DNA from 4 places in the Sphingobium salicis subsp. salicis genome. Region 4 is predicted to be linked to each of the others. Evidence: riboswitches for the same ligand, from Rfam matches in the RefSeq annotation. Region 4 holds a riboswitch; each other region holds the start of a gene.
What was found. Region 4 has a riboswitch for cobalamin ahead of cobW (cobalamin biosynthesis protein CobW). Riboswitches for the same ligand answer to the same signal wherever they lie in the genome.
Positions count from the first base shown of each region.

Region 1 (7,440 bases), 4.5 Mb from region 4:
GCTGCGGGCCGACGATCTGCGCGAAATTGACGTTCACGCGGGCGGGGAAAAGCGGGTCATGCTCGATCAGCGGGCCGAGCCGTTCGAAATCGACCGCGTCCAGATCCTCGACGAAGAAGATCACATGCGGGTTGCCGACATTGACGGCGGCCGGGGCGGGCAGGTCTTCCCAGCTGGCCGACATCGTCAGCGTGTCCATCGGATAGCCAAGCGGGATCGCGTCCCAGTCGAAGCGGGGCGCGCCCATGTCGACGCTGGCGCCGCCGTCCACGCCCTTGGCGTCGAGCAGCCCGGCCCTGGTCCGGATCAGCACGTCCTTGCCGACGAACAGCGGCACGCAGCGGGTGGCATTGCCGCAGGCTTCCACTTCCGACCCGTCGGAATTGAAGATCAGCATCGACACGTCGGCCTGGTCGCCGGTCTCGGCATCGCCGATGACGATCAACTGGTCGCAGCCGATGCCGGCATGGCGATCGGCAATGGCGCGGGCGCGCGCCTCCGTCATCGCGACCGGCGCTTGGCGCGCGTCGATCACGACGAAATCATTGCCCAGACCATGCATCTTGGAAAAGCGGCTCATCATGGCGCCGCATTTAGTGCGGGACGGGGCAAAAGACCAGCGGTCAGGCGTCTTGGCTGCCGATGATCGCGGCATAGGCCGCCGGATCGACATTGGCGCCGGAGATGACGAGGGCGGTGGCGCCGTCGGTGGGCGGGGCGAGGCCGGTCAGCATGGCCGCGAGGGCGACCGCGCCACCCGGTTCGACCACCAGCTTGAGCGTGGTGAAGGCGAAGCGCATCGCGTCGCGCACCTGATCGTCGCTGACGACCAGGCCGCCGGCCAGCAGGGCATGGTTGATCGGGAAGGTCAGCGCGCCGGGGCTGGGCGCCAGCAGCGCGTCGCAGATGCTGCGCGCGTCGGGCGAGACGCTTTCGCGCGTGCCGCTGGCGAGCGAGCGGGCGGTATCATCGAAACCGGCGGGTTCGACCGCATAGACGCTGATGTCCGGGCGGGCGGCCTTGACCGCCGTGGCCGTGCCCGCGACCAGGCCGCCACCACCGCAGCAGACGAGAATCTGCGTGAGGTCGGCGCCGGCGGCCTGCGCTTGCTCCAATATCTCCAGGCCGATCGTGCCCTGGCCGGCGATGATGAAGGGATCGTCGAAGGAGGGAACCAGCGTCGCGCCGCGTTCGGTGGCAAGGGCGGTGGCGATTTCCTCGCGGCTCTGGGTGAAGCGGTCATAGGGGACGACCTCGGCGCCCAGCGCGCGGGTGTTGGCGGTCTTGATCGCCGGCGCATCGGCCGGCATCACGATCGTGGCGGGAATGCTGAGCAGGCGCGCGGCAAAGGCGACGCCCTGGGCATGATTGCCCGAGGACCAGGCGACGACGCCCGCCGCGCGTTCCGCAGCGTTCAGTCGGGCGAGGCGGTTATAGGCGCCGCGGAACTTGAACGATCCGCTATGCTGGGCCCCCTCGAACTTCACCAGCACACGCCGGCCGCAGAGATCGTTCAGCGCGGCATTCTCGATCAGCGGGGTGCGGACCGCCGCCGGCGCGATCAGCCGCGCGGCATCGGCGACGTCGGCGGCAGTGATGGCAAGCGAATCGGACATGTCGGCTCCTTCGGTAAGAGGCCCCTGCATAGCCGCCCGCCGGCGCCGCGCAACGATCCGCCGGGGCGATCCTGGCCCGCTTGGCAGGGCTTGTGCTTTGGCTTATGGGGGCCGCGCGCCGGGGCGGTCAAAAGCCCCGGACGCGCATGATCGCGCCGGTGCCCGCAAGGGCTGAAAACGGGAATGCGGTGCGGGGGGCGAAGCCCTTCCAAATCCGCGGCTGTCCCTGCAACTGTAAGCGGTGAGCGCGATACGCAGGGTTCCCAAGCTCTTCAAAAGGGGAGAGCCGGAACCGGCCACTGGACCGACAGGTCCGGGAAGGCTGGCGCATCGTTGCCCTGACCCGCGAGCCAGGAGACCTGCCGGCGTCTGGTCGCTCTTGCCCTGGCCCAGGGGATGGCCATGGCGCGGTGTTTCCGTCGAGCGACGCCCATGGCGGCCGGGGCCGCATCGGTGCGTGGGGCGGGGCGCTGGCGTCTTCCCGATCCTCACGCAGCGACCGCTTGTGCGGACGCCCCGGTTCCAAATCGACGGACGCCGGGGGACGATAAAATGAAGACGTTGGGGATTTCGCTGATCGCGCTGCTGGCCGCTACGCCGGCACTGGCCCAGGATCTGGCACAGGATGACGATATCGTCGTCACCGCTTCGGGCATTGCGCAGCCGCGCGACGAGGTCGGCCAGGCGATCACGGTGATCGATGCCGACACGATCAGAACGCGCCAGGCGGTCGATGTCGTCGAACTGCTCGCCACCACGCCGGGCGTCCGTTTCAGCCGCAACGGCTCCACCGGCGGCGTGACCGGCGTGTCGCTGCGCGGGGCGGAGACGACCCAGACGCTGGTGCTGATCGACGGGGTCAAGGTCAACGACCCGAGCGGCATCGGCGACGGCTATGATTTCGGCCATTTGCTGACCGGCAATATCCGCCGGATCGAAGTGCTGCGCGGCTCCAACTCGGTGGTCTATGGCAGCCAGGCGATCGGCGGCGTGGTCAATGTGATGACCGGCGCGCCGAGCGAGGGTTTCGAGGTCAATGCCTCGGCCGATTATGGCTATAGCGACACGCTGAACGCCAAGGCCGATGTGTCGGGCACGCGCGGCGCGGTGTCGGGCGGGCTGGGCGTCGCCTATTTCAACACCGACGGCATTTCCTCGGTCGGCCGGTCGTTCGGCGGCGTGGAGAAGGATGGCTATGAGAATATCGCCACCAACGCCAAGCTGAAGATCGCCTTTTCCGACACGCTCAGCCTCGACCTGCGCGGCTATTATATCCATGCCGATCTCGACTATGACAGCTTCTTCGGCGCGCCGGCCGACAGCAGCGACGTCAGCAAGCTCGACCAATATGTCGGCTATGCCGGGATCAACCTGGCGCTGCTCGACGGCAAGCTGACCAACCGCGCTGCCGTCACCTGGATGCGCAACGATCGCGACTATTATTTCGTGCGCGGCACTGACCCGGACTATGGCTATTCGGGCACCAATCTGCGGTTCGAATATGAGGGCGTCTATGCCCCGGTGGATCAGGCCAAGCTGATCTTCGGCTATGAGCATGAGCGGCCGGACTATGAGTATTTCGGCTTTGGCGACATAGCGAGCGCGAAGGCGAACATCGACAGCGTCTATGCGCTGGCGGTGGTGAAGCCGCTTGCCGGCCTCGCCGTCACTGGTGGGCTGCGCCATGACGATCATAGCCAGTTCGGCGGCGCGACCACCTTTGGTGCCAACGCCAATTACACGCCGAACGCCGGCGCCACCAATATCCGCCTCTCCTATGGTGAGGGGTTCAAGGCGCCGTCCCTCTATCAGCTCTACGACACCTATAGCGGCAACAGCGCGCTGCGGCCGGAACGGTCGAAAAGCTATGATATCGGCTTCGACCAGAGCCTGGACGGGGACAAGGCGGTGCTGTCGCTGACCGCCTTCCGGCGCGATACCCGCAACCAGATCAATTATGATTATGCGACCTACACCTATGGCAATCTGGACCGGACCCGCGCCAAGGGCGTGGAAGCGACGCTGACGCTGAAGCCGGTCGAGGCGCTGACGGTGGCGGCATCTTACAGCTATGTCGATGCGCGCGACCGGTCGGGCGGGGCCACCGACGGCAATCGCCTGCCGCGCCGCGCCGCCAATGCGGTCAGCCTGTCGGCCGACTATCTCTGGTCCTTCGGCCTGTCGACCGGCGCGACGCTGACCATGGTCGGCGACAGCTATGACGACACGGCGAACACCCGCCGGCTCGACGGCTATGGGCTGGCCGGGCTGCGCGCGACCTTCCCCGTGGGCGACCATCTGGAAGTCTATGGCCGGATCGACAATCTGTTCGATGCGGATTACGCCACCGCCTATGGCTATGGCACCTATGGCCGGTCGGCCTATGGCGGCGTGCGTGTCCGCTTCTAAGGGGCGGCGGCATCCTCTGTTGCTGCCGGGGCTGATCGCCCTGCTGCTGGTCGCGGGCATCGCGTCGGTCGCGCTGGGATCGGTGACGATCGCGCCGGCGCGCATCCTGTCCGTGCTGGCGGGCGGCGGCGACATGGTGGCGCGGGCGATCGTCATCGACCTGCGCCTGCCGCGCATGGCGATCGGCCTGCTGGTCGGCGCCATGCTGGGCCTGTCGGGTGCGGCATTGCAGGGCTATCTGCGCAATCCGCTGGCCGAACCCGCCGTGCTGGGCGTGTCCAATGCGGCGGCGCTGGGGGCGGTGATCGCGCTTTATTTCGGCCTGTCCGAACTGCACCCGATGGCGTTGCCACTGCTGGCGATCGTCACCGCGCTGGCGGCGATCGGCGCGCTGTTCCTGCTTGCCGGGCCGTCGGAAAGCCCGTTGACGCTGATCCTGGCCGGCATTGCCGTCGCGACGCTGGCGGGGGCGGGAATCAGCCTGGCGCTGAACCTGTCGCCCAATCCCTTTGCCGCGATGGAGATTATGAGCTGGCTGATGGGGAGCCTGGAAAATCGCAGCATCGACCATCTGCTGCTGGCGCTGCCCTGCATCGCGGTCGGCGCGGCGCTGCTGCTTTATGACGGGCGCGCGCTCGATGCGCTGACCCTGGGCGAGGATGGCGCGCGGGCGCTGGGCGTCGACCTGTCGCGGGCGCGGCTGCGGCTGATGGCGGGGGTGGCGATCGGTGTCGGCGGCGCGGTGGCGGTGACCGGATCGATCGGCTTCGTCGGCCTGATCGTGCCGCATCTGGTGCGACCACTGACCGATCGATCGCCCTCCGCGCTGCTGTTGCCGTCGATGCTCGGCGGCGCGGTGCTGCTGACCCTGGCCGATATCGGCGTGCGCATCATCCCGACCAGCAGCGAATTGAAGCTGGGCGTGCTGACCGCGATCCTTGGCGTGCCGGTTTTCCTCATTCACCTGATGCGGGAGCGGCGGCTATGGTGACCCTGTCGACCGAGCAACTGGACGTCCGGCTAGGCCGCCATCTGGCGGTGTGCGGCGTCAATCTGACCATGGCGCCGGGGCAGTTGATCGGCGTGATCGGCCCCAATGGCGCGGGCAAGTCGACCCTGGTGCGGGCGCTGCTGGGGCTGGTGAAGCCGGCCGCCGGACGCGCGCTGCTGGACGGCACGCCGGTCGAGCGGCTGTCGCGCCAGGCGGTCGCGCGGTCCATCGCCTATCTGCCGCAGGGCCAGACCTTGCACTGGCCCCTGGCGGTAGAGCGGCTGGTGGCGCTGGGGCGCTTGCCGCATCTGGGGCCGCTGTCGCGCCTGACCGCCGACGATGAGGCGGCGATCGAGGATGCGATGGTCCGCGCCGATGTTACCGGCTTCAAGGGCCGGATCGCGACCGAGCTGTCGGGCGGCGAGCGGGCGCGGGTGCTGCTGGCGCGGGCGCTGGCGGTGGGGGCACCGGCGCTGATCGCCGACGAGCCGCTCGCGGCGCTCGACCCCGGCCACCAGATCGACGTGATGGCATTGCTGCGGGCGCAGGCGCAGGACGGGGCGCTGGTCGTCACCGTGCTGCATGACCTCGCCATGGCGGCGCGCTATTGCGACCGGCTGCTGCTGATGGATGGCGGCGCGCTGGTGGCGGACGGGGCGCCGATGGACGTGCTGACGCCGGAGCGGCTGGCATCCGTCTATGGCGTCGCCGCGCGGATCGACGTCAGCGACGGGCTGCCGCTGATCGTGCCGACGACGCGGGTCTGATTCGTAACGAAAAAGGGGGCCTTCCGGCCCCCTTTGCTTAATTGCCGAAGCCGCGTGGGGCGGGATCGACTACGTTGATCGTGCCGGCGCCGACCTCGCTCACTTCCAGCGCGCGTTCGGCGATGCCGTTGCGGTTGAAGCGGAAGGCGCCGTCGATGCCGGCAAAGCCGCCCGGATCGCGCAGGCGCGCGGTCGGGAAGGGCGCGCCCGGCTTCCAGTCCTGGGCGATCCGCACCGTCAGCAGCACCGCGTCATAGCCCATCGAGGACAGGCGGAACGGCGTGCTGCCGTACCGGGTGCGATATTTGGTCGCGAGCTGGCGATAGAGGCCGTCCGAAACGCTGGCATACCAGGCGCCGCGCAGCACGGGGCTGGCGGCCAGCGATTCTTCGGTATTCCAGATTTCGGTGCCGAGCAGACGGGCATTGGCGCCGCCATTCTTGCGCACGATCGGCGCGACCTGCAGCGCGACCCGGCCGCTGTCGGCGATCAGCAGTGCGTCATAGCTGGACGAGGCCTGCAATTTCTTGACCGCAGCGGTGATCGAGGCGGGGGTGCGGTCGAAGGTCTGCATCGACACGACGGTGCCGCCGGCCTGTTCGACCGCGCGCAGCAGCGCATTGCCGGCGCGCTCGCCATAGGTGCCGCGCGGCACCAGCGCGCCGAAATTGGACAGGCCCTTTTCACGGGCGAAGCCGATGACGCGCTCGATCGACTGGTTGGGCGTATAGCCCATCAGGAAGATGTTGCTGCCCGCGACGCTGGCGTCGTTGGAGAAGCTGATGACCGGGACATTGGCCTTGGCCGCGATCGGCCCGACGATGCGGGCATCGTCCGCCAGCAACGGACCCAGGATCAGGCGATTGCCGTCGGCCAGCGCCCGGTTGGCGGCGGCCGCCGCGCCGGTGGCGGTGTCATAGGTGGTGATGCGGACCTTGTCGGTCTTGATATCCATCAACGCCAGGGTGGTGGCGTTGGCGATCGATTGGCCCACGCCCGCATTGGGGCCGCTGGTCGGCACCAGCAGCGCGACGCGGTGGCGCGCAGTGTCGGTCGGCAGGCCCTGGGTCACTTCCGGGCCGGTCGGCTTGGCGGGGCCGGTGGGCTGGGCGGGGCCGGGGCCCTTGGGCACGATCGACTGACAGGCGGCAAGCATGATGGTGCTGGCAACGAACAGCAATCGCGCGCTGCGCTTCATCGCCGCGAACATGTTCGCTTGCCGGGGGGCATCCGTCTCTGTCATCTGGGATCCTTATGGAAACTATATTGGCATCCGGGCTTGAGCCCGGGCTTTACATCGTGGCGGGGCCGATCGGCAACCTTGGAGACCTTACGCCGCGCGCGGCCGAAGTCCTGCGGTTGGCCGACGTGGTCGCCGTGGAAGATACACGGGTCAGCGCAAGGCTGCTGCGCCATGCGGGATCGGATCGGCCGATGATTCCCTATCATGACCATAGCGCCGAAAATGTGCGGCAACGGCTGATCGAGCGGATGGCGAGCGAATCGGTGGCGCTGCTGTCGGACGCGGGGACGCCGCTGATTTCCGATCCGGGCTACAAGCTGGTGCGCGACGCGCGGGCGGCGGGGCGCAAGATCACGACCCTGCCGGGGCCGAGCGCGGCGATCGCGGCGCTGACCCTGTCGGGCCTGCCGACCG
Region 1 is NZ_JAYRCS010000001.1:65,128-72,567, forward strand. Features, by position in the region: gene dapF (diaminopimelate epimerase) at 1-583, opposite strand, end outside; gene VHN57_RS00350 (threonine ammonia-lyase) at 624-1,616, opposite strand; cobalamin riboswitch at 1,756-1,997, shown strand; gene VHN57_RS00355 (TonB-dependent receptor plug domain-containing protein) at 2,169-4,025, shown strand; gene VHN57_RS00360 (FecCD family ABC transporter permease) at 4,012-5,016, shown strand; gene VHN57_RS00365 (ABC transporter ATP-binding protein) at 5,010-5,783, shown strand; gene VHN57_RS00370 (penicillin-binding protein activator) at 5,821-7,026, opposite strand; gene rsmI (16S rRNA (cytidine(1402)-2'-O)-methyltransferase) at 7,038-7,440, shown strand, end outside.
Region 1: it holds a riboswitch for cobalamin, as region 4 does, so the genes downstream of both, VHN57_RS00355 (TonB-dependent receptor plug domain-containing protein) here and cobW (cobalamin biosynthesis protein CobW) in region 4, are expected to answer to the same signal.

Region 2 (7,440 bases), 320 kb from region 4:
GACATATCTCCGGGCGACCGCAGATGGTGGTTTCGAGGTCCGCATGGCCGTCCCGAAAACGCTTCAGTCGATCATCGGAAAATCCAATCTCACTCGACGACTGGGACGAGTGTCTCGATCAGAGGCTAATCGTCGGGCAGCTTCGGTGATCGTCAGGTTTCAGTCTCGGATCGAGGCTGCGCGTGAGGGGCGGCTTGACGAAGATGATGCGCCACCGTCGAAGCCGGTAATGATCTCTCAGGCGCGTCTGATCGATCCAGCGCCAGCACCCAAAAAGGTGCCATTCGAGGCGATCATCAACGGCTATCTGCGCGAACGGAAACCTGCTGCTTCGACGATCAAGCGCTGGAGGCCTGTATTCGCTCATTTCAAGAGATGGGTCGGCCATGATGATGCGGCGAAGGTGTCGGCGGATGATATCGTTCGTTGGAAGGAAGAGCTACTTCGATCTGGCATCTCCGGCCGCAGCGTGCGGGAGGTCTATCTCGCTGGCCTCAAGGTTGTGTTTGGGTGGGCTACGGAAAACCGGAAGATATCAACGAACCCCGTGACCGGCATTTCGGTGCGGGTGGCGAAGCCCGCACGTTTGCGTGAGCGAGGATTCACGGACGTTGAGGCAAGAACGATCCTGCGGGCAGCACTCGGCGGAGATCATGGGGGTGTCTCTGAAGCTCACCGGCGTGCGCGACGTTGGGTTCCGTTCCTATACGCTTATACAGGGGCGCGCGTGGGCGAAATTGCGCAGCTTCGAGGGTGTGACTTCATACAACGCGAGGGGGGGCTTATTCACATCACGCCAGAGGCGGGATCGACAAAGTCAGGATCGGCGGGATTGGTGCCGTTGCATGCCGATCTGATCGGCCAAGGTGTGGTGGAAATGGCGCGTGCCCATGGAGATGGACCGGTTTTTTATAATCGCTCGCTTGGAAGAGGAGGTTGTGCCGCAAATCCGTATCACAAGAAAGTTGGAGAACGGCTGGCGAGATGGGTGCGTGATCTTGGTGTTGATGATCCACATCTTCAGCCCAATCACGCTTGGAGTCATCTGTTCAAGACCTTGGCTCGACGTGCTGGTATCGATCTAGAAATTTGAGATGTTATTCAATGGCATGCGCCTCGATCGATTGGCGAGAAATATGGTTATTGGCCAATTGATGTTCTTGCGCAAGCGATTGAGAAAATGCCAAGATTTGGCATCCATTAGGCTTGATTGTATGGTCTATGACAAGCGATGTAGAGGAAGCGTCGAAATTTAAGATCGATCTGGAAAAAATTTCGAGAATTAAACGAATATTGGCGTACGGGCTTTCTATTCGGCGCTCTACTCGTCCTGAGCCGGGGCGGATATGCGTCCGGGCGGTCCTGCCGGTCCATATTCCGCGTCTTGGCTAAGCCTGATGTTTCGATTAGGGCATCATCGATGCGCCGGTTCATGTTGGTGCATTGCATAACTGACGCCGGTGTTCCGCAAGGAACTTAATCGGGAATGCGGTGCGGGGGCCTGGCCCCTTATTCCGTGGCTGTCCCTGCAACTGTAAGCGGATAGCGCGATGCACGAGCCCATGAGGGCAGCCACTGGACAGAGCGTCCGGGAAGGCGTGCATCCCGCAACGACCCGCGAGCCAGGAGACCTGCCGGCGTTTCGGTCGCTCTTGTCCTGACCCAGGGATTGGTCATGGCACGGTCTCTCTTCCGTCTGGGCGGCGAAGCGTGTGGCTGGGGCTGCACGGCCGCGTGGTGTCGGGCGCCTGTCGCGCCTGCCTGCCGCCTCGCGCCGACCGGCGATGCCGGCAAGCCCCGCCTGGTTGCGTCCCGGCGCGCGGAGGATGTGCCTGTGAGCCAGACCGGCGCGGGCAGGGATAGGGCGACCGCGAACCATGCGGGGGCCCACGGGCCGGCCGTTCGGGGCTGGTGTCCCGATGCCTGGCGCCCGATGGCGGCGGGCGACGGGCTGATCGTGCGCGTGAAGCCGCGCCTCGGCCGTCTTTCGGCCGACGATATGGCCGGGCTGGGCGAAGCGGCGATCGCCCATGGCAATGGCCTGATCGACATGACCCGGCGCGCGAACCTCCAGATCCGCGGTGTGCGCGACGAAAGCTGGCGCCCCTTGCTCGACCGGCTGCTCGACCTGGGCCTGGTGGACGGCGATGCCCGGCGCGAGGGCGCGCGGATGCTGATGATCGCGCCGGACTGGCGCGAAGGCGACGACAGCCATCGCATCGCCAGCCAGCTGCTCGATCGCCTGAACGAACTGCCGGATTTGCCGGGCAAGATGGGCTTCGTCATCGATGCCGGCGCCGCGCCGCTCATGTCCGGCGAAGCGGGGGATTTTCGCATCGAGCGGGCGCGCGATGGCGGCCTGATCTTACGTGCGGAGGGGCGGGCACAAGGCGTGCCGGTGGATAGCGGCGGCGAAGTGGATGCGCTGCTCGCGCTCGCCCGATGGTTCGTGGAGAGCGACGGCGCGCGCGCGGGGCGCATGGCCCGGCATGATGCGCCCCTGCCGGATTGGGCAACGGGCACGGCAGAGGCCGCGTCGCCACGCCCGCGACTGGTCCCCGGCGCATGGGATGGCGGCTTGGCCTATGGCCTTCCCTTCGGCCGGATCGACGCGCGGCATCTTCTCGACGCGCCGGCCATGCGGCTGACCCCATGGCGCATGCTGCTGGCCGAAGGACAACTGCCTGGCCTGTCCGCCGACGCTGCCGACCCGCTGATCCATGTGGAGGCCTGCCCCGGCGCACCTACCTGTCCGCAGGCGAGCGTGGAGACGCGCGACCTCGCCCGCCAGTTGGCCCCCCATGTGGCGGGCCGCCTTCATGTCTCCGGCTGCGCCAAGGGCTGTGCCTGTGCGATGCCGGCCGACATCGTGCTGACGGGGCGGGACGGGCGCTACGACCTTGCCTTCCATGCCCGCGCAGGATCGGCGCCCGTCCGTCCTGACCTCACCGCCACCGACCTTCTTGCCCATTTCGGAGCCTGTTGATGCCCCATGATTATGAGAGGGACGGCGCGGCGATCTATCGCCAGTCCTTCGCCACCATCCGCGCCGAAGCCGACCTCGGGCGCTTTGCTGCCGAGGAGGAGCCGGTCGCCGTGCGCATGATCCATGCCGCAGGCATGGTGGACCTTGCGGCCCATATCCGCTTTTCGCCGAGCTTTGCAGCGGCGGCGCGGCAGGCCCTGGCCGCAGGGGCGCCGGTGCTGTGCGATGCGCGCATGGTGTCGGAAGGGGTCACGCGTGCGCGCCTGCCCGCCGACAATGCCGTGCTCTGCACCCTGCACGACACCGCCGTGCCGGACATGGCGCGGGCGATGGGCAATACCCGGTCCGCCGCCGCGCTGGAACTGTGGCGGCCGCATCTTGCCGGGGCGCTGGTTGCCATCGGCAATGCGCCCACGGCGCTGTTCCACCTGCTCGACATGCTGGAGGATCCGGCCTGTCCGCGCCCCGCGGCGATCATCGGCTGCCCGGTCGGCTTCGTCGGTGCGGCGGAATCCAAGGCGGCACTGTGGGCGGCGCAGCCCGTGCCCTGCTGCGTCGTCGACGGCCGGCTGGGTGGCAGCGCAATCACGGTCGCGGCGATCAATGCGCTGGCGAGCCGCGCGGAATGAGCGGCACCGTCTATGGCGTGGGCCTCGGCCCCGGCGCGCAGGACTTGCTGAGCGTGCGCGCGGACCGGCTGGTGCGGGGGGGACGGCATGTCGCCTATTTCCGCAAGGCCGGTCGGCCGGGGCAGGCGCGCCGCATCGCGCAGGGCATGCTGCGGGACGATGCGATCGAACTGGCGATGGAATATCCGGTGACGACCGAAATTCCGCTCACCGATCCGCGCTACAATGACTGCCTTGCCGCCTTCTATGCCGATTGCACCGGCCGGCTGCTGGCGATCGCGGAGGCGGGCGAGGATGTGGTCGTCTTGTGCGAGGGCGATCCCTTTTTCTACGGCTCCTTCATGCATCTGCACAGCCGGCTGGCGGGTCTGGTCCCGGTTGAAGTGGTCCCCGGAATCATGGGCATGTCGGGTGCCTGGAATGCGACCGGCCTGCCGATCACCTGGGGTGACGATGTGCTGACCGTGGCGATGGCGACGCTGCCGGAAGAGGAACTGGTCCGCCGCATCCGCGATACCGACGCGCTGGTGGTGATGAAGATCGGCCGCCACCTCGCCAAGCTGCGCCGCGCGGTGGCGGCGGCCGGGCGCAGTGATGAAGCATGGCTGGTCGAACATGCCGCCATGCCGGAACAGCGCGTGACCCGGCTGGCCGATGTTGACAGGGTGACGCCCTATTTCTCGATCCTGCTGATCCACGGCCAGGGGCGCCGGCCATGAATTTCGCCGCGGGAGAGGGGGGCTGGATCGCGATCGCGGGGCTCGGGCCGGGGGACGAAGCGCTGGTGACGCCGGAGGTCGACGCCGCGCTGGCTGCCGCGACCGACGTGGTGGGCTATATCCCCTATGTCGCGCGGGTCGCGCCGCGTGCGGGGCTGATGTTGCATCCTTCGGACAATCGGGTGGAACTGGATCGGGCGGCCCATGCGCTGGAGCTGGCGGCGCAGGGGCGGCGGGTCGTCGTCGTCTCCTCGGGCGATCCGGGCGTCTTTGCCATGGCATCCGCCCTGTTCGAGGCGCTGGAGGCCGGACCCGCTCCCTGGCGCGACATCGACATTCGCGTGCTGCCCGGCATCACCGCGATGCTGGCCGCCGCGGCGCGTGCGGGCGCGCCGCTCGGCCATGATTTCTGTGCGATCAACCTGTCGGACAATCTCAAGCCCTGGGCCCTGATCGAAAAGCGGCTGCGGCTGGCGGTGGAGGCGGATTTCGCCATGGCCTTCTACAATCCCCGGTCGGCGTCGCGGCCGGAAGGGTTCGTGCGCACGCTGGCGCTGTTGCGGGAGCTTTGTGGCGACGCGCGCCCGATCCTCTTCGCCCGCGCCGTGACCACCGCGCAGGAGACATTGCATATCGTGCCGCTGGGGCAGGCACGCGCGGACATGGCGGACATGCGCACCATGGTGATCGTCGGGTCGAGCCGGACCCGCATCATCGAGCGGGCGCGCGGGCCGATCCTCTATACGCCGCGCGGCATCCCCGACGAGGCGGCGGGATGAGCGATCCAGTCGAGCACATCCTCGGGCCGGTGGAACTCCTGCCGCTCGGGCAGCGGCGGCCGGTCGATCATCAGCACGCGCAGGCCCAGTGCGCGCGCGGCGTTCAGCTTGGCGGCTGCGCCCGTGCCACCGGCATTCTTGGCGACGATCAGGTCGATGCGATGGTCCCGCAGCAAGCTGGTGTCGTTCGCCACCGTGAACGGGCCGCGATCCACGATCAGGGCATGATCGGGCAGGGGCGGCACTGCGTCCGGCGCATCCACGAAGCGCAGCAGATAATGATGCTGGGGCTGGGCGGCGAAGTCCTCCACATGCATGCGCCCCAGGGCCAGCATGATCCGCTGAGGCGGGCCGTCGAGCGCGGCCACAGCCGCTGCCATGTCCGGCACCGTGGTCCAGCGATCGCCGGCGACCGGCGTCCAGGGCGCACGGGTCAGTGCGGCATGGGCGATCCCCGCCCCATGCGCAGCCGCCACCGCATGGGCGCTCATCGTCGCGGCAAAGGGATGGGTGGCGTCGACCAGATGGGTGATGCCTTCCGCGCGCAGATGCGCGACCAGTCCCGCCACCCCGCCAAAGCCGCCGACCCGCACGGGCAGGGGTTGTGCCCGCGGGCTGGCCGTGCGTCCGGCATAGCTGAAGGTCGCGCGGATGCCGCGCGCCGCCAGCAAGGCCGCCAGCGCGCTTGCCTCCGTCGTGCCGCCCAGCAGCAGGATATTGGGCATGGATGACATGAATTCTCCCCCCTGGTTGACGATCGTCGGCATCGGCGAGGACGGGATGGACGGCCTGTCTGCGGCAAGCCGCGCGGCACTGGCGGCGGCGGACCTGGTCATGGGGCCGGCCCGGCACCTCGCGCTGCTGGGCGGGATTAGCGCGCCGATGGTCGAATGGCCAGTGCCCTTCGCGGACGGGATCGCGCGGCTGCTGGCGCATCGTCGGCGGCCGGTGGTGGTGCTGGCGTCGGGCGACCCCTTCTGGTTCGGCGCGGGCAGCAGCATCGCGCGCCATCTGGAGGCGCATGAATGGTGCGCGCATCCCGCGCCCTCCACCTTCGGGCTGGCGGCGGCGCGGCTGGGCTGGGCGATACAGGATGTCGCGTGCCTCGGCCTGCATGCCGCGCCGCTGGATCGGTTGCGTCCGCACCTCGCGTCGGGCGCGCGGGCGCTGCTGCTGCTGCGCGACGGGGCGGCGGTGGCGGGACTTGGCGCCTGGTTGTCGGCCAGGGGATTTGGCGCGTCGCGCCTGCATGTGCTGGAAAGCCTCGGCGGCCCGCGCGAACGGATCCGGTCGATCGAGGCGGGGGCGACGATACCGGCCGACATCGTTCATCCCGTGGCGGTCGGGCTGGAGGTCGCCGGTGACGGCCCCGTCCTGACCGTCGCCAGCGGTCGTCCCGACGCGCTGTTCGACCATGACGGACAGATCACCAAGGCGCCGGTGCGCGCCCTGACCCTGTCGGCGCTGGCGCCCCGGCCGGGGGACTATCTGTGGGACATTGGTGCGGGGTCGGGATCGATCGCGATCGAATGGCTGCTGGCCCATCCCGCCAATCGCGCCTGCGCGGTGGAGGCCGATCCGGCCCGTGCGGATCGCGCCCGCGCCAATGCCCGTGCGCTGGGCGTGGATCGGCTGGAGCTGATGATCGGTCGCGCGCCGGCCATGTTGCCCGATGGCTTGATGCCGCAGGCGGTCTTCATCGGTGGCGGTTTGTCGCAGGCGCTGCTGGAACGGCTGGAGGCGCTGCTGCCACCCGGCACAAGGCTGGTGGCCAATGCCGTGACATTGGAGTCGGAGGCGCTGCTGGCACTCTGGCACGGGCGGCGGGGCGGCAGCCTGCTGCGGATCGAACTGGCCGACGCCGCGCCGCTCGGCAATCGCCATGGCTGGCGGTCGCGCTATCCGGTGGTGCAGTGGAGCGTCACGCTATGATCGTTGCGGGCTTCGGTTTCCGTGCCGGCGCGACCACCGCGTCCCTGCGGGCGGCGCTGGTGGCGGCCGGCGGCGGACGGGATGTCACCCATCTCGCCACGCTGGCGGACAAGGCCGGGGGACTGGCGGAACTCGCCGCGCAACTGGCCCTGCCGCTCATCCCCATTGCCGCCGATCGCCTCGCCTCCCTGCCCATCATAACCCGGTCGCCGGTCTCTCTGGCCGCGCGCGGCACCGGCAGCGTCGCCGAGGCCTGCGCCCTGGCCGGCGCGGGGGAAGGCGCCCGCCTGCGCGCAGCCCGCAGCCTTTCCCCCGATCGCATGGCGACCTGCGCCATCGCTCAAGGAGCATCATCATGACCGTCCATTTCATCGGCGCCGGCCCCGGCGCGCCCG
Region 2 is NZ_JAYRCS010000001.1:4,911,214-4,918,653, forward strand. Features, by position in the region: gene VHN57_RS23730 (DUF6538 domain-containing protein) at 1-1,093, shown strand, start outside; cobalamin riboswitch at 1,442-1,653, shown strand; gene VHN57_RS23735 (cobalamin biosynthesis protein CobG) at 1,934-2,986, shown strand; gene VHN57_RS23740 (precorrin-8X methylmutase) at 2,986-3,615, shown strand; gene cobI (precorrin-2 C(20)-methyltransferase) at 3,612-4,334, shown strand; gene cobJ (precorrin-3B C(17)-methyltransferase) at 4,331-5,113, shown strand; gene VHN57_RS23755 (cobalt-precorrin-6A reductase) at 5,074-5,838, opposite strand; gene cbiE (precorrin-6y C5,15-methyltransferase (decarboxylating) subunit CbiE) at 5,837-7,045, shown strand; gene VHN57_RS23765 (cobalamin biosynthesis protein) at 7,042-7,404, shown strand; gene cobM (precorrin-4 C(11)-methyltransferase) at 7,401-7,440, shown strand, end outside.
Region 2: it holds a riboswitch for cobalamin, as region 4 does, so the genes downstream of both, VHN57_RS23735 (cobalamin biosynthesis protein CobG) here and cobW (cobalamin biosynthesis protein CobW) in region 4, are expected to answer to the same signal.

Region 3 (7,440 bases), 1.1 Mb from region 4:
GAGGCGGCAGTGGCGGCGCTGCCGGTGGCGCTGCGCGAGGTGGTTTTGCTGCGCGGGATCGAGGGCATGACCCAGGCCGAGGTCGCGCAGATATTGGGCGTCACCGAAAAGGCGGTGGAAACCCGCCTCTATCGCGCCCGCAAGCAATTGCAGGAGATGTTGAGGGAAAGCGACGCGGCGCGCGTATAGAGGGGCATGATCGATCTGCCCTCCCTCCCTCTCGACCGCCGCAGCCTGATCCGGGGGGGCGCCGCGCTTGCACTGGCGCAGGCCTTGCCCGGCTGGGCTGCCACCGGCACGCATGGCGCGGCCCAGGGCGCGCTGTCGGGCGAGACGATCGCGCTCGGCATCGGCGACGGGCATTTTGCGACCGGCGGCCGATCGGCCCATGCGATCAGCGTCAATGGCGGAACGCCCGCGCCGCTCATCCGCCTGCGCGAGGGGCAGAGTGTCAACATCGCCGTCACCAACCGGCTGAAAGAGGATAGTTCGATCCACTGGCACGGGCTGATCCTGCCCTTCCAGATGGATGGCGTGCCGGGCATCAGCTTCCCCGGTATCGCGCCGGGCGAAACCTTCACTTATCGCTTCCCGGTGCGGCAGGCCGGCACCTACTGGTATCACAGCCATTCCGGCATGCAGGAGGCGATGGGCCTTTATGGCCCGATCATCATCGATCCCGCCGGCGCCGATCCGGTGGCCTATGACCGGGAACATGTGATCCTGCTCGCCGACTGGAGCCCGGTTCATCCGCACAGGTTGCTGCAACGGCTCAAGCAGATGGGCGGTTATTATAACATGCAGCGCCAGACGCTGGCGGGGTTGCTGGCGGGGAAGGATCAGGGCCTCAAGGACCGGATCGACTGGGGCGCGATGCGCATGGACCCGACCGATATTTCCGACGTCACCGGCGCCACCTACAGTTATCTGGTGAACGGCATGGGCACAGCCGAAAACTGGACCGGCCTGTTCGCGCCGGGCGAGCGGGTCCGGCTGCGCATCATCAACGCGTCGGCAATGACCAATTTCAATATCCGCCTGCCCGGCCTGCCGATGACTATGGTCCAGTGCGACGGGCAGGATGTCCAGCCGGTCGAGACCGACGAGTTCCAGATCGGCATTGCCGAAACCTATGACGTGATCGTCCAGCCCGGCGAGGCGAAGCCCTATGCCCTGATTGCCGAGGCGATCGACCGGTCCGGCCTGGTCCGCGCCACGCTGGCGCCGCAGATCGGCATGGTCGCGCCGGTGCCCGATCGGCGCGCCCGGCCGCTGCTGGGCATGAAGGATATGGGCATGGACATGGGCGGCATGGATATGGGCCATGGCGGCGTGATCGACCTCAGCCAGCCGGCCAATGAAAGCATGTCCGGCCACAGCATGAAGATGCGCGACAAGTCGGTCGCGCCCAGCGTGAAAATGGGGCCGGGTGTCGCCACCCTGTCGCCGATGCCGGCCGATCGCACCGCCGACCGGCCGACGGGGCTGGAGCATGTCGACCATCGGGTGCTGACCTATGCCGATCTGCGGTCGCTGACGCCGAACACGGACCTGCGCACCCCGACCCGATCGCTCGACATCCACCTGACCGCGAACATGGAACGATATATGTGGTCGTTCGATGGGGTGAAGCTGTCGGAGGGGGCGGAGCCGATCGCCTTCCGTCATATGGAACGGGTGCGTGTGACGCTCATCAACGACACGATGATGCCCCATCCCATCCATCTGCACGGCCATTTCTTCGAACTGGTGACCGGCGAGGCGGCGCATAATCCGCGCAAGCATACGGTGAATGTGCTGCCGGGCGGCAAGGTCAGTTTCGACTTCACCGCCGATGCGCTGGGCGACTGGGCCTTCCACTGCCATATGCTGATGCACATGCATGCCGGGATGATGCGGGTCGTGACGGTGCGCCATGGGGAGGACGCGGCATGAAGCTGATCGCGCTCCTGCTGCTCGCCGCCGCTGCGCCGGTGCAGGCCCAGACCATGGACCATAGCCAGATGGACCATGGCGCGATGGGCCACAGTATGCCCACCACCGATGCTGCGATCCCACAGGGCACGGCCCCGCCGGTGCCGACCGATCATGCCGCCGACGCGCTCTATGACCCCGCTGCCATGGCCCGCGCCCGCGCGGCGATGATCGCGGAAGGGGGCGGCATGACCTATTCGCAATGGATGCTCGATCGGCTGGAACATCGCGCCGGCAAGGGCGCGGATGGCTATGCCTGGGAAGGCGAAGGCTGGATCGGCGGCGACATCAACCGCTTCGCGGTCAAGAGCGAAGGCGAGGGGACGGTCGGAGGATCGCTCGAACGGGCCGAACTGCAGGCGCTCTACAGCCGGGCGATCGACCCCTGGTTCAACCTGCAGGCGGGCGTGCGGCAGGATTTCGGCGAAGGGCCGGACCGCAGCTATGCGGTGATCGGCATCGATGGCCTGGCGCCCTACTGGTTCGAGGTCGGGGCCGAAGCCTTCCTGTCGACCAGGGGCGACGCCCATTTGCGGCTGGAGGCGAGCTATGACCAGCGCCTCACCCAGCGGCTGATCCTGCAGCCTGCCGCCGAGTTCAATCTGGCGGCGCAGGACGTGCCCGAACTGGGGATCGGCGCCGGCCCGTCCGATATCGAGCTGGGGCTGCGGCTGCGCTACGAAATTGCCCGCGAATTCGCCCCCTATGTCGGCGTGAACTGGGAACGCAAGCTGGGCGATACGGCGGATTATGCCCGTGCCGCCGGCGACAAGCCGTCGGCTACCAGCCTGGTGATCGGCCTGCGCGCCTGGTTCTGAGAGGCGCTTGCAGGCCGCCCGATATTCGATTATCGATCCCGCCGATCCCGCGCCGCACGGCATGGGATCATGATCGCGCCGGTGTCCCGAAAGGGGCTTAATAGGGAATGCGGTGCGGACGGGTGACCGTCCAAATCCGCAGCTGTCCCTGCAACTGTAAGCGGTGAGCGCGATGTACATGTGCGGACGGCAGAATGACCGATCCGCCAGCCACTGGGCCGGACGCTAAATCCTGCGAGGCCTGGGAAGGCCGTGCATCAAGCGATGACCCGTGAGCCAGGAGACCTGCCGGCGTCTGGTCGCTCTTGCCTTGGTCCAGGGGATGGCCGCGGCACGGTAACTTCCGTCTGAGCGACGAACGAGCGGCTGGGGCCGCTGCGACGACGCGCGTCGGTTGCCCTTGGGCGCCCGGCCGGCGCGTGTGTCGGACGTTCGCGCGCGTGCCGCTCGTGAAGGTTGCCCCCGCCCGTCGAACGCGGCGCCGGATGGGGGAATATATGAAGTCCAATATCGTTTCGCGGGCCGCTCTGGCCCTTTCGCTTGCCATCGCATCGCCGGCTTTCGCCGATGAAGGGGAAGGCGACAGCATCGTCGTCACCGGCACCAGCCTGGAAGAGACGCTGCCGCAGCAGCTGTCGCGCTATGGCCATGCCATCGAGATCGTCACCGACACGCAGATCCGCGATGCTGCCGCGATCGATACCGCCCGCGCGCTCGAAGCGGTGCCGGGCCTGTTCATCCGGTCGCAGTCCGGGCCGTTCAGCTATGTCGACATCGCGCTTCAGGGTTCGCGCACCAAGGATGTGCTGTGGACGATGGACGGCATTCGCCTGAACAACCGCCTCTATGGCGGCACGTCGCCCAATGACACCATGGCCGCCAGCATGATCGAGCGGATCGAGGTGCTGAAAGGCGGCGAAAGCCTGTTCTATGGCACCCAGGCGGCGGCCGGTGTCATCAATGTCGTCACCCGCGATTTCAGCGACGATCTGGGCGGCCAGGTCAATGCCAGCCTCGACAGCTTCGCCGGCACCAGCCTGGATGGCTATGTTCGCGGCGCGATCGGCCAGCATCGCTTCGTCGTCTGGGCCAATCGCAGCCAGTCGGACGGCTATCGCCCCTATGACGTGATGCAGCCCAGCGCGACCGATCGCGCGCGCGGCTATGATCTCTGGTCGGCGGGCATCAAATATCAATATGATATCGCGCCGGACCTGCGCCTCAACGCGCTCTACCAGCATACCAAGGCCGATCTCGACAATATCAGCGCGACCCGGACGAAGGAGAGCCGCAACGACCGCAACGAGGAAGTGGCCAGCCTGCGGCTCGACTATACCGGCGAGGATGGCGTGCAATTCTTCCTCAAAGGCTATTTCCACGACTGGAAGACTGCCTATGTCCAGATCCGCAATCCCGTGCCCGCCGGCCCGCCACAGGTCATCTACCCTGCCGGCACCTTCTGGGGCTATCAGGATTATGGTGGCAGCGCGGTGGTGCAGCTCAACATGCTGCGCGGCATCGACACGCTGATCGGCTATGATTTCCAGAGCTTCAACGGCCGCGACGACGTCCTGCTGATCGCGCCGACCGATGAACAGGTCCATGCCGGCATCTTCCAGCTGCGCACCAACGACGAATTGTCGAGCAAGGCGCGGATCGCGGCCGGCCTGCGCTACAACAAGGCGAAGGGATCGGAAAAGACGATCTGGAACGTCTCGGGTCGCTATGATGTCAGCGATGCGCTGTTCGTGGAGGCCAATGGCGGCACCTCCTTCGTGCTGCCCGACGCCTCGCAGCTTTATGGCAATGATCCCTGTTGCGAAGTCGGCAACCCGAACCTGAAGCCGGAGGAAAGCCTGAACCTCAACGCCGCGCTGGGCGGTGCGCTCGCCGGCGGGGCGATCCGCTGGAAGGCGACCTGGTTCAACCGGCGCATCACCGACCTGATCGACACCACCTATGATGATCCGGCCTTTCCGGAAGGCACCTATATCAACGTCAGCGACAAGGTGCGGGCCAGGGGCGCCGAACTGGAGCTGAACGCGAATTTGACCGGTGGCTGGGGCCTGTCGGCCAGCTACACCTGGTCGCGCGTCCGCAATCAGGGCAGTTCGGTGCAGCGCGATCGCAATCCGGAACAATATGGCCGCGCCGCGATCGTCTATGCGCCGGAAGCCAGCCGCTTCGGCGCCAATCTGTCGGCCAATTGGGTGGGCGATGTCTGGTCGACCGCATCGGGCTTTGGCCGGATGAACTATGGCAATTATGCTGTGGTCGATGCGGGCGCGCATCTGTGGCTGGATCAGGCGCGGCGCAACCGGTTCGGCATCAATGTCGAAAATCTGTTCGACCGCGATTACGCCTCCACCGGCTATCGCTCGGCGGTCAGCGATGCAGGAGTATTGGACGGCAGCAACAGCCGCTTCCTCTATTTCTACCGGGGCGTGCCGCGCACGCTGCGGGTCAGCTATGGCCTGAGCTTCTGACCATGATGCGGCCGGTCCTGCTGCTGCATCGCTGGCTGGGCATCCTCATCGGCGCCGTCATGACGCTGTGGTGCCTGTCCGGCTTCGTGATGCTCTATGTCGACTATCCGCGCCTGACACCGGCCGCGCAGCTTGGGGGGCTTACGCCCCTCAACCTGTCGGCTGAAAGGGCGGGGATATTGCCCGATGCCATGATGCTGTCCGTCGCGCGGATCGAGATGATGGCGGGGTGGCCCGTATTGCGGGTGACGCCCGCGCTCGATCCGACGCGCACCATTCCCCAGATGCGAGTATCCGCTGGCACCCATGACTGGGCGTCGGGGAAACCGGTCGAGCAGGTCGATCCGCAAAATATCCACAGGATCGCGACCGAGTTCGGCCAGAACAGCGCCATTGCCGGCCCGGTCGGGCAGGTCGCCCAGACGGAGATGGACCAGTGGACGGTCCAGACCTTCCGCCGCAATGCGCCGCTCTACCGCGTCGATTATGCCGATGCCGCCGGCACGCAGGCCTATGTCTCGGGCAGGAGCGGGGAAGTAGTGCAACTGACCACCCGCTTCCAGCGCTTCTGGGGCTGGCTCGGGGCGGTGCCGCATTGGCTCTATCCCACGATCCTGCGGCAGGATGGCGCGCTGTGGAGCCAGGTCGTCATCTGGACCTCGCTGATCGGCTGCTTCCTGACGATCACCGGCCTGTGGGTCGGCATCGCCCGGCTGCGCCGCCGCCGCGACGGCAGCATCGGATCGCCTTATCGCGGCCTGTGGTGGTGGCATCATATGGCCGGACTGTTCTTCGGCATCCTCACCTTGACCTGGGTGGCGAGCGGGCTGCTGTCGATGAACCCCTGGGGGCTGCTCGACAGCGAAGCGATGATGACGCAGCGCCAGCGGCTGAACGGCGACTTCGCCTGGGGCGACGTGCGCCGGGCGATCGCGGCGCTGCCCGCCCTGCCGACGGGTATCGTCCGGCTGGAGGTGGTGCCTGTTGCCGGTGCCATCCATCTGGTGGCGATCGATCGGGCGGGCAAGGCGCGGCGGTTCGACGCTGCTGGCCGTTTTGCCGCTTTGTCCGAAGCGGGGCTGCGCGCGGCGCTCCAGGATGGACCGCCGATCGGCTCGATCGTCCTGCTGGGCCAGGAGGATGCCTATTATTATGGTCACAAGGCCAGCGTCGCCCTGCCGGTGTGGCGCGTCATCCTGGCCGATGACCAGGCGACACGCCTTTATGTCGATCCGGCATCGGGCCGCCTGATCCGCGCCTTCGACCGCAATGGCCGGGCCTTCCGCTGGCTGCAGGACGGGCTGCACCGGCTCGACTTCCCGCTGCTGCGCACCCGTCCCTGGTGGGATCTGATCGTCCTGCCGCTGCTCGCCATGGTCACGCTCGTTTGCGGGACGGGGACATGGATGGGCCTTTCCAAGCTGCGGCGCGATCTGCGCCGCGTCCGCAATCGCCGTCGGCGCGCCCGCGCCCTACGGCCCCTGATCGGAGAAACCGCATGACTGCCACCCCTTTGCAGGCGTCGCTTCGGCGACGCAGCGTGCCGCTGATCGCGGCGCTCGTCCTCGCCAATCTGGCTGTCTGGGGCTGGGCCTTCGCCCTGTTCGGCGACCGGCCGGTGATGATGGGCACGGCCCTGCTCGCCTGGGGCCTGGGCCTGCGCCATGCGGTCGATGCCGATCATATCGCCGCGATCGACAATGTGACGCGCAAGCTGATGCAGGATGGGCAGCGGCCGCTGACCGTTGGCCTGTGGTTCGCGATCGGGCATAGCGCGATCGTGCTGATCGCCGCGCTGGGCCTCGCCTATGCGGTCAGTGCGCTCGCCGGGCTGGAGCGGTTCCGCGCCGCCGGCGGCGTGGTGGCGACGCTGATTTCCGCCACCTTCCTGTTTGCCATCGCGATCATGAATCTGGTGATCCTGCGCCAGGTCTGGGCGACCTTCCGCCGGGTGCAGGCGGGCGGCAGCTATGTCGAGGCGGATCTCGACATGCTGACCGGCGGGCGCGGGCCGTTGTCGCGCCTGTTCCGCCCGGTCTTCCGCCTCATTTCCCGTCCGTGGCAGATGGCGCCGCTCGGCTTCCTCTTTGGCCTGGGCTTCGATACAGCGACCGAAGTGGCGATATTGGGCCTGTCCGCCGCGCAGGCGAGCGACGGCTTTG
Region 3 is NZ_JAYRCS010000001.1:3,465,912-3,473,351, reverse strand. Features, by position in the region: gene VHN57_RS16645 (RNA polymerase sigma factor) at 1-189, shown strand, start outside; gene VHN57_RS16640 (copper resistance system multicopper oxidase) at 196-1,935, shown strand; gene VHN57_RS16635 (copper resistance protein B) at 1,932-2,792, shown strand; cobalamin riboswitch at 2,855-3,099, shown strand; gene VHN57_RS16630 (TonB-dependent receptor plug domain-containing protein) at 3,290-5,278, shown strand; gene VHN57_RS16625 (peptidase) at 5,281-6,780, shown strand; gene VHN57_RS16620 (HoxN/HupN/NixA family nickel/cobalt transporter) at 6,777-7,440, shown strand, end outside.
Region 3: it holds a riboswitch for cobalamin, as region 4 does, so the genes downstream of both, VHN57_RS16630 (TonB-dependent receptor plug domain-containing protein) here and cobW (cobalamin biosynthesis protein CobW) in region 4, are expected to answer to the same signal.

Region 4 (7,440 bases):
TCCGGGCGGCTATGGTCGTTATGATAGCTGAGCGGCCGGGTGCCTTTCAGATGTTCGATGGCGGCGGCGATGCCCCCTTCGAACTGATAATAATCGTCGCTGTCGAGCAGGTCATGCTCGCGATTATCCTGGTTCTGGACGACCGCGTCGGCCTGGGCCAGGCGGGTGGCGAACAGGCTGCGTTCGCTGTCGCCCTCCACCCCCGCGCCATAGGCATAGCCGCCCCAGTCGAGATAGACGTTCGCCAGATCGGCGCGGCTGTGCCAGATCTTCTCGTCGATCATCGCCTGCAGTCCCGCGCCATAGGCGCCGGGCTTCGATCCGAACACGCGGGCGCCGGCGCGGCGCGCGGCCTCCGTGGCGTCGGTGCCGTCGGCCACCAGCGCCGCCTGTTCGGCGCGATGCCGGGCGGCGGCAGGATTATCCTCGTCCGGCTCATCGAGCGCCATCACCGCGCGGGCAGCGCTGTCGATCAGGTCGATCTGTTCGGGGAAAGCGTCGCGGAAGAAGCCGGAGACGCGCAATGTCACGTCGACGCGCGGCCGGCCCAGCTCGGCCAGGGTCATCATCTCGAAGCCGACGACCCGCCCCGAACTCCATTCCCAGCGCGGTCGCACCCCCATCAGCGCCAGCGCCTGCGCAATATCATCGCCGCCGGTGCGCATGTTCGCCGTGCCCCAGGCGGACAGGGCGATGGCGCGGGGATAGTCGCCTTCGCGCTGGAGATAATCGTCGACCAGCAATTGCGCCGATCGCTGGCCCAGATCCCAGGCGACAGCGGTCGGCACCGCGCGGGTATCGACCGAAAAGAAATTGCGCCCGGTCGGCAGCACGTCGGGCCGCCCCCGCGTCGGCGCGCCCGATGGCCCCGGCAGCACGAAACGCCCGTCGAGCCCGGCCAGCAGGGCGGCCGCCTCGCGCGGGCCACAGGCATCGACGCGCGGCGCCAGATCATCGGCGATCGCTGCCAGCACGGCTGCACTGGCCGGGCCGACCGGCGCCGCGCCATCGACCAGAGCCGCCGCCAGCAGTTCCAGCCGCTCGACCATGTCGCCATGGGTGCGCCAGGCATCTGTGGATAAGTCTGCCAAAGCCGCCGGACGCGGCCCATCCCATGGCACGCCCAGCACGCAATCGAGCGGATCGAAATCGAGGCCCAGATCATCGGCCAGCGCCCGCAGCAGCGACGCCTGCCCCGGATGATCCAGGCCGCGCAGCGTGCGCGCCAGCGCGATCAGCAGGTCGCGCCGCAGTCGCCCCTCCGGCGAGGCGGTGAAGACATGCAGCCCGTCGCGAATCTGCAATTCCTTCAGCTCGCACAGATAATTGTCGATCGCGGCGAGCGCGTCATCATCGTCGCCGGCGGCACCCGCATCCTTGTCCAGCCCCTGGCTGCGGGCGAGGTCGATGATATCGCGGCGCAGCCGGTCGAGCCGGCGCGGGTCCATGCCGGCGGCGAGATAATATTCGTCCACCAGCGCTTCGAGCTGCTTGAGCGGCCCATAGCTTTCCGCGCGGGTCAGCGGCGGGGTCAGATGGTCGAGGATGACGGCGCCGATGCGGCGCTTGGCCTGCGTCCCCTCGCCCGGATCATTGACGATGAAGGGATAAAGCTGCGGCACCGGCCCGGCGCAGATTTCGGGGAAGCAATCGGCCGAAAGCGACACCGCCTTGCCCGGCAGCCATTCCAGATTGCCATGCTTGCCGACATGGACCAGCGCCTGCGCGCCGAAATCCTGCGCCAGCCAGACATGAAAGGCGAGATAGGCGTGGGGCGGCGGCAGCGCGGGGTCATGATAGCTGCTCTTGGGATCGATATTGTAACCGCGCGCCGGCTGCACCGCGATCGCGACATGGCCGAAACGATGGACCGCAAGGCGAAAGGCACCGTCCCGCACGAAGGGATCGGCTTCAGGCGCGCCCCAGCGATCGACCATGGCCGTGCGGGCGCTGTCGGGCAGAGCGGCAAAGGCGGCGCGATAGACATCGAGCGACAGGCTGGCTTCGCCCGGCCGATCCATCGACGCCCGATCATTGGTGACGCCGCCGGTCATCAGCCGCATCAACGCGGCGCCATCGCGCGGCGCATCGCCGATCGCATAGCCGGCCTCGCCCAATTGGCACAGGATCGCGGCGGCGCTGGCGGGCGTGTCGAGGCCGACGCCATTGCCGATGCGGCCATCGCGATTGGGATAATTGGCCAGCACCAACGCGACCCGGCGCTCGGCCGGTGCGGTACGGCGCAGCGCCGCCCAGTTGCGCGCCAGATCGGCGACGAAGGCGACCCGGTCGGGTGCGACGCGCGGCACGACGATGCCGCACTGGGTCCGCGCGTCGAACCGCTCAGCCGCCTTGAAGGCGACGGCGCGGGTGAAGAGGCGGCCGTCCACTTCGGGCAGGGCGACATTCATCGCCAGATCGCGCGGGCCAAGGCCACGGGCGGACCCGCGCCAGCTGCCTTCCTCGACCCCGGCAAAGGCGGTCTGCAGGATCGGGCAATCGGCCTGTTCCAAGATGCCCGGCACGCGCGGCTCGGACGACGACGAGGCGGCGAAGCTGGTCGCATTGACGATGATGTCGGGCGCGATGTCGGCCAGCAGCCCGCCAAGCCAGTCGCGCACGAAGGGTTCGCGCAACGCACGCACATGCACGGCGGCGACATTGAAGCCGCGCGCGCCAAGCGCCGCCACCATCGCATCGACCGCGCTCAGCGTGCCGGCCACCACCAGCGCGCGATAGAAGATCAGCAGCGCCACCGGCCGCCCCTCGACCCAGGTTGCGCGCAGTTCGGCTACGCCCGGCCGGTCATGGCCGGGTAGGTAGAGGCCGGCGTCAGCGATCGGCAGCGGATGGTCGGGCTCGCCCGCATCCGCGCCGGTCAGCCGGGCGGCGCAGCGCAGGAAGGACAAAGCATTGGCGGTGCCGCCCTGGCGCAGATAGTCCCGCAACTGCTCGCGCATCGCCGCCGGCACGGTGGAAGCACGATCCAGCGCCGGATCGCCCTCCCGCCCGTCGGCGATCGCGGCGAAGGCGATGCCCCGTTCGCGTGCGACCTGCGCAATCTCGTCCACGCCATAAGGCCAGTAGCTCTTGCCGCCGAGCAGGATGACGCAGACGAAGCGCGCCTTGGCGATCACCTTCTCGACATAGAGATCGACCGAATAGGGATGTTTGAGCTGCAACAGATTGGCCAGCCGCACGCTCGGCGCGTCATCGGGCAGGCGCGCGGCAGCGGCGGCGAAACAGGCCAGATCGCTGTCCGCCACGGTCAGGATGACGATGTCGCCGGGCGGCTGATCGAGGTCGATCGCCTCCTCGCCGTCGCTGATCGTTCCCGGCGTGGCGGACAGGAGATGCATCAGCCGAGCACGGCCTGGATGTCGGCCTCGATCGCGGCGCGGTCCAGCCCCTTCTGGCCGATCACCACCAGCTGGGTCCGGCGCGCCTCCCCCGCCTGCCAGGGGCGGTCGAAGAAATGCTGGATGCGCGGGCCGACCGCCTGCACCACCAGACGCATCGGCTTGCCGGCAACCGCGACCATGCCCTTGACGCGCAGCACGTCATGGGTGGCGATCAGCGCGGACAGCGCCTCCACCAGCGTGTCGGGATCGGCGACCGCAGCGCCGCCGACGACGAAGCTGTCGAAATCATTATGGTCATGATCCTCGCCCTCCGCCTCATGGTGCGAGGGGCGGGCGTCAAGATCATCCTCCGCCGCCGCGACGATGCCCAGCAGCGCGCCGATATCGACCGCACCATGAGCGGCGCGGACGATCTTCACGCCGGGCCGCGTCTCGGCATCGACCTGCGCCTCGACCGCGGCCAGCGTGTCGGCATCGACCAGGTCGCTCTTGTTCAGCACCACCATATCGGCACAGGCGAGCTGATCCTCGAACAATTCCTCCAGCGGGCTGTCATGGTCCAGATTGGGATCGGCGGCACGCGCGGCGGCCAGCGCCGCCTCGTCGGTGGCAAAGCGACCGGCGGCGACCGCATCGGCGTCGATCAGCGCGACGACGCCGTCCACCGTGGCGCGGGTGCGGATGTCGGGCCACTGGAAGGCCTTGACCAGCGGCTTGGGCAGCGCCAGGCCCGACGTCTCGATGATGATATGGTCGGGCGGGCTCGGCCGGTCGAGCAGCGCGGTCATGGTCGGCAGGAAATCGTCGGCCACGGTGCAGCAGATGCAGCCATTGGCCAGTTCGACAATATCCTCTTCCGGGCAGGCGGCGTCGTTGCAGCCCTTCACCAGTTCGCCATCGACGCCGACATCGCCAAATTCGTTGATGATGAGGGCGAGCCGGCGCCCCTTCGCATTTTCCAGCAGATGGCGGATCAGCGTGGTCTTGCCCGCGCCCAGAAAGCCGGTGATGACGGTGGTCGGAATCTTGGCAGATGCAGTGTTGGCCATGACAAATACTCGCGCGCCGGAGCAACCGGGGCGGGAGCGAACCGGGCGCGCACGCACGGCCGGCCCGCATCGCGGACGGGCGCTTGTTCGCCCGCAGATGCGTGACCGCGCGGCTCCAGCCGCCAACCTGTCGCTCAGACGGAACACCGTGCCCCGGCCATCCCCTGGACCAAAGCAAGAGCGACCTAAACGCCGGCAGGTCTCCTGGCTTGCGGGTCATAGCGGGAGGAACGGCCTTCCCAGGCCTCGCAGGATTTAGCGTCCGGCCCAGTGGCTGCCCTCCCGGCTGGGGAGGGCGCTGTTCATCACGCTCGCCGCTCACAGTTGCAGGGACAGCTGCGGACTTGGATGCCATGGCATCCGCACCGCCTTCCCATTTTAAGCCCCCGTGGGGGCACCGGCGCGATCATGTCGGGACGATGCGAAGCGCCGTCCCTGGGCCGGTTCCTAGTCGCTTTGGGCAGCGGTGACAATCCAGCCATCGGCGATGGCGAGTGGCCAGGGCGTGAGGCGCTGGCCGACGCACGCCCCGCCGACGCAGACACCATCGTCGCGGCGGAAAATGGCGCCGTGCCAGCTACAGCGGATATGGCTGCCATCCGGGGTCAGATAATCGTCCAGCTGCTGCGCCAGCGGCAGGCCGGCATGGGGGCATTGGTCGACAAAGCCGACGACATGATCGCCGGTGCGCACGGCAAAGCCATGGAAGCGGCCGGCGCGCATCTGCAGCACAAAATTGCGCGCCTTGCCGTCGGCGATTTGCGCGATCGGGCACAGGCGCACGCCCGCCGGCGTCGCGAACAGGCGCGTGTCGGCGTCGCTCATGCGTCGGCGTCGGGCTGGCGATCGGGGTGCGCGGCGGCAAAGGCGGGGAGCGCGCATGCCGCCGCGTCCACGGCGCACAGCCGCGGAAAGGGCGTCAGGTCGACGCCGAAGCGCCGGGCATTGTAGAGCTGAGGCACGATATGGCAGTCGGCGAAACTCGGGCCGTCCCCGAAGGCATGGGTGCTGCCGTGTCGGGCGACCAGTGTTTCGAGCGCGGCCAGCCCCTCGCCGGTCCAGCGCGCGATCCAGGCGCGGACCTGATCCTCGCTGGCACCAAAATCCTGCCGCAGCGCCTGCAACACGCGCAGATTGCCGAGTGGATGAATGTCGCAGGCAATGATGCCGGCCATGGCACGGACGATCGCGGCATCGCCGGGATCGGCGGGCAGCAAGGGCGGCTGCGGCCAGCGCGCCTCGATCCATTCCAGTATCGCGCCGCTCTGCGTCAGCACGGTGTCGCCATCGACCAGCGCGGGCACCAGCCCCTGCGGCGCCAGCGCCCGATAGTCGGGCGCGCGCTGCGCACCGCTGCGCAGGTCATGAGTGACCTGTGCATAGTCGACGCCCTTCAAGGCCAGCGCGATCCGCACGCGATAGCTCGCGCTCGATCGCCAATAGCCATGGAGGATAAGGTCGCTCATCGCGCCGGCACGACCATCGCGCGGCATTCGCCAAAGCCGATCGACACATGGCCGGGGGCGGACGCGGTGGCGCGCAATGTCACCTCGTCGCCATCCTCCAGGAAGCAGCGTGTCTCGCCCGACGGCAGCTCGATCGGCTCGCGCCCGCCGCTGCTGATCTCCATCAGGCTGCCATAGCCCTCGCGCGTAGGGGCGGAGATGGTGCCGCTGCCCAGCAAGTCGCCGGGCATCAGGTTGCAGCCATTGGAGGCATGATGGGTGACGATCTGGCTGACGGTCCAGTACATGTTGCTCGCCGGCCCCTGGCTGAGCCGCATCGGCGGCTGGCCTGCGTCGCGCATCGCCTGGGTGGAGAGATAGACTTCCAAGGTCAGCGCCAGCGCACCATGGGTCTGGTCATCGGCATCGCTGAGGTAAGGCAACGGCGCCGGGTCGCCTTCGGGCCGGGGCGGCTGGGCGATGCGGAACGGCGCCAGCGCCTCGGGCGTCACCACCCAGGGCGAAATGGTCGAATGGAAATTCTTGGCGAGGAACGGCCCGAGCGGCTGATATTCCCACGCCTGGAAATCGCGCGCCGACCAGTCGTTGAGCAGGCAGAAGCCGGCGACATGATCCGCCGCCTCGCTGATGGGGATCGGGCTGCCCAGATCATTGCCGGCGCCGATCCATACGCCCAGTTCCAGCTCATAGTCGAGCCGGGCGGTCGGGCCGACCACCGGCACATCGGCTTCGGGCGGCTTGCGCTGGCCGCGCGGGCGGACCAGTGGATCGCCCGACGGGCGGATCGAGGACGCCCGGCCATGATAGCCGATCGGCACATATTTATAATTGGGCAGCAGCGGATTGTCGGGCCGGAACTGGCGGCCGATATTGTTGGCGTGATGGATGCCGACATAGAAGTCGCTATAGTCGCCGATCCGCGCCGGCAGGTGCAGCATGCAGTCGGCGGCCCGGTGCAGCAGCGGCTCGACCGCCGGGCGATGCGCCGGGTCCGACAGTAAAATGCTGATCCGGCGGCGCAGGGCGACCCGCTCCGCCACCGGCAGCGCCATCAGCGCATTGAGCTGCCCTTCCAGCAGCGGCGCGCAATCGATCAGCCCGGCGCCGACGCAAGCGGCCAGGTCCAAAATGGCGTCGCCAATCGCGACACCGGCGCGCGGCGAAGCTCCTGCGGGCGAAAACAGGCCATAGGGCAGGTTCTGGATCGGGAAATCGCCATGATCCTGCGCGCTCGCAACCCAGCTGGTGCGGGCGGGATCATGGGTTTCGTCTATGTGCCAATAGCTCATGGGGTCTCGTTCATCGGGGGAAGCTGGGCCTTGCGGAAGCCGGACCAGCAATCATCATAATCGGGTTGCAGCAGCGGGCTTTCCATCGCCCAGCGCGTGGGGCGCAGCCCCATGCGGCTTTCGAACATGAAGGCCATGGTGTTGGCGATGCGCTGGGGCTGGAGGTCGGCGGCGATCGCCTTGTCATAGCTGGCGCGGTCGGGGCCATGGCTGACCATGCCATTGTGCAGCGACGCGCCGCCGGGCGCGAAGCCGCCCGCCTTGGCATCATATT
Region 4 is NZ_JAYRCS010000001.1:4,592,164-4,599,603, reverse strand. Features, by position in the region: gene cobN (cobaltochelatase subunit CobN) at 1-3,359, opposite strand, end outside; gene cobW (cobalamin biosynthesis protein CobW) at 3,359-4,411, opposite strand; cobalamin riboswitch at 4,589-4,828, opposite strand; gene VHN57_RS22155 (Rieske (2Fe-2S) protein) at 4,859-5,236, opposite strand; gene maiA (maleylacetoacetate isomerase) at 5,233-5,877, opposite strand; gene fahA (fumarylacetoacetase) at 5,874-7,166, opposite strand; gene hmgA (homogentisate 1,2-dioxygenase) at 7,163-7,440, opposite strand, start outside.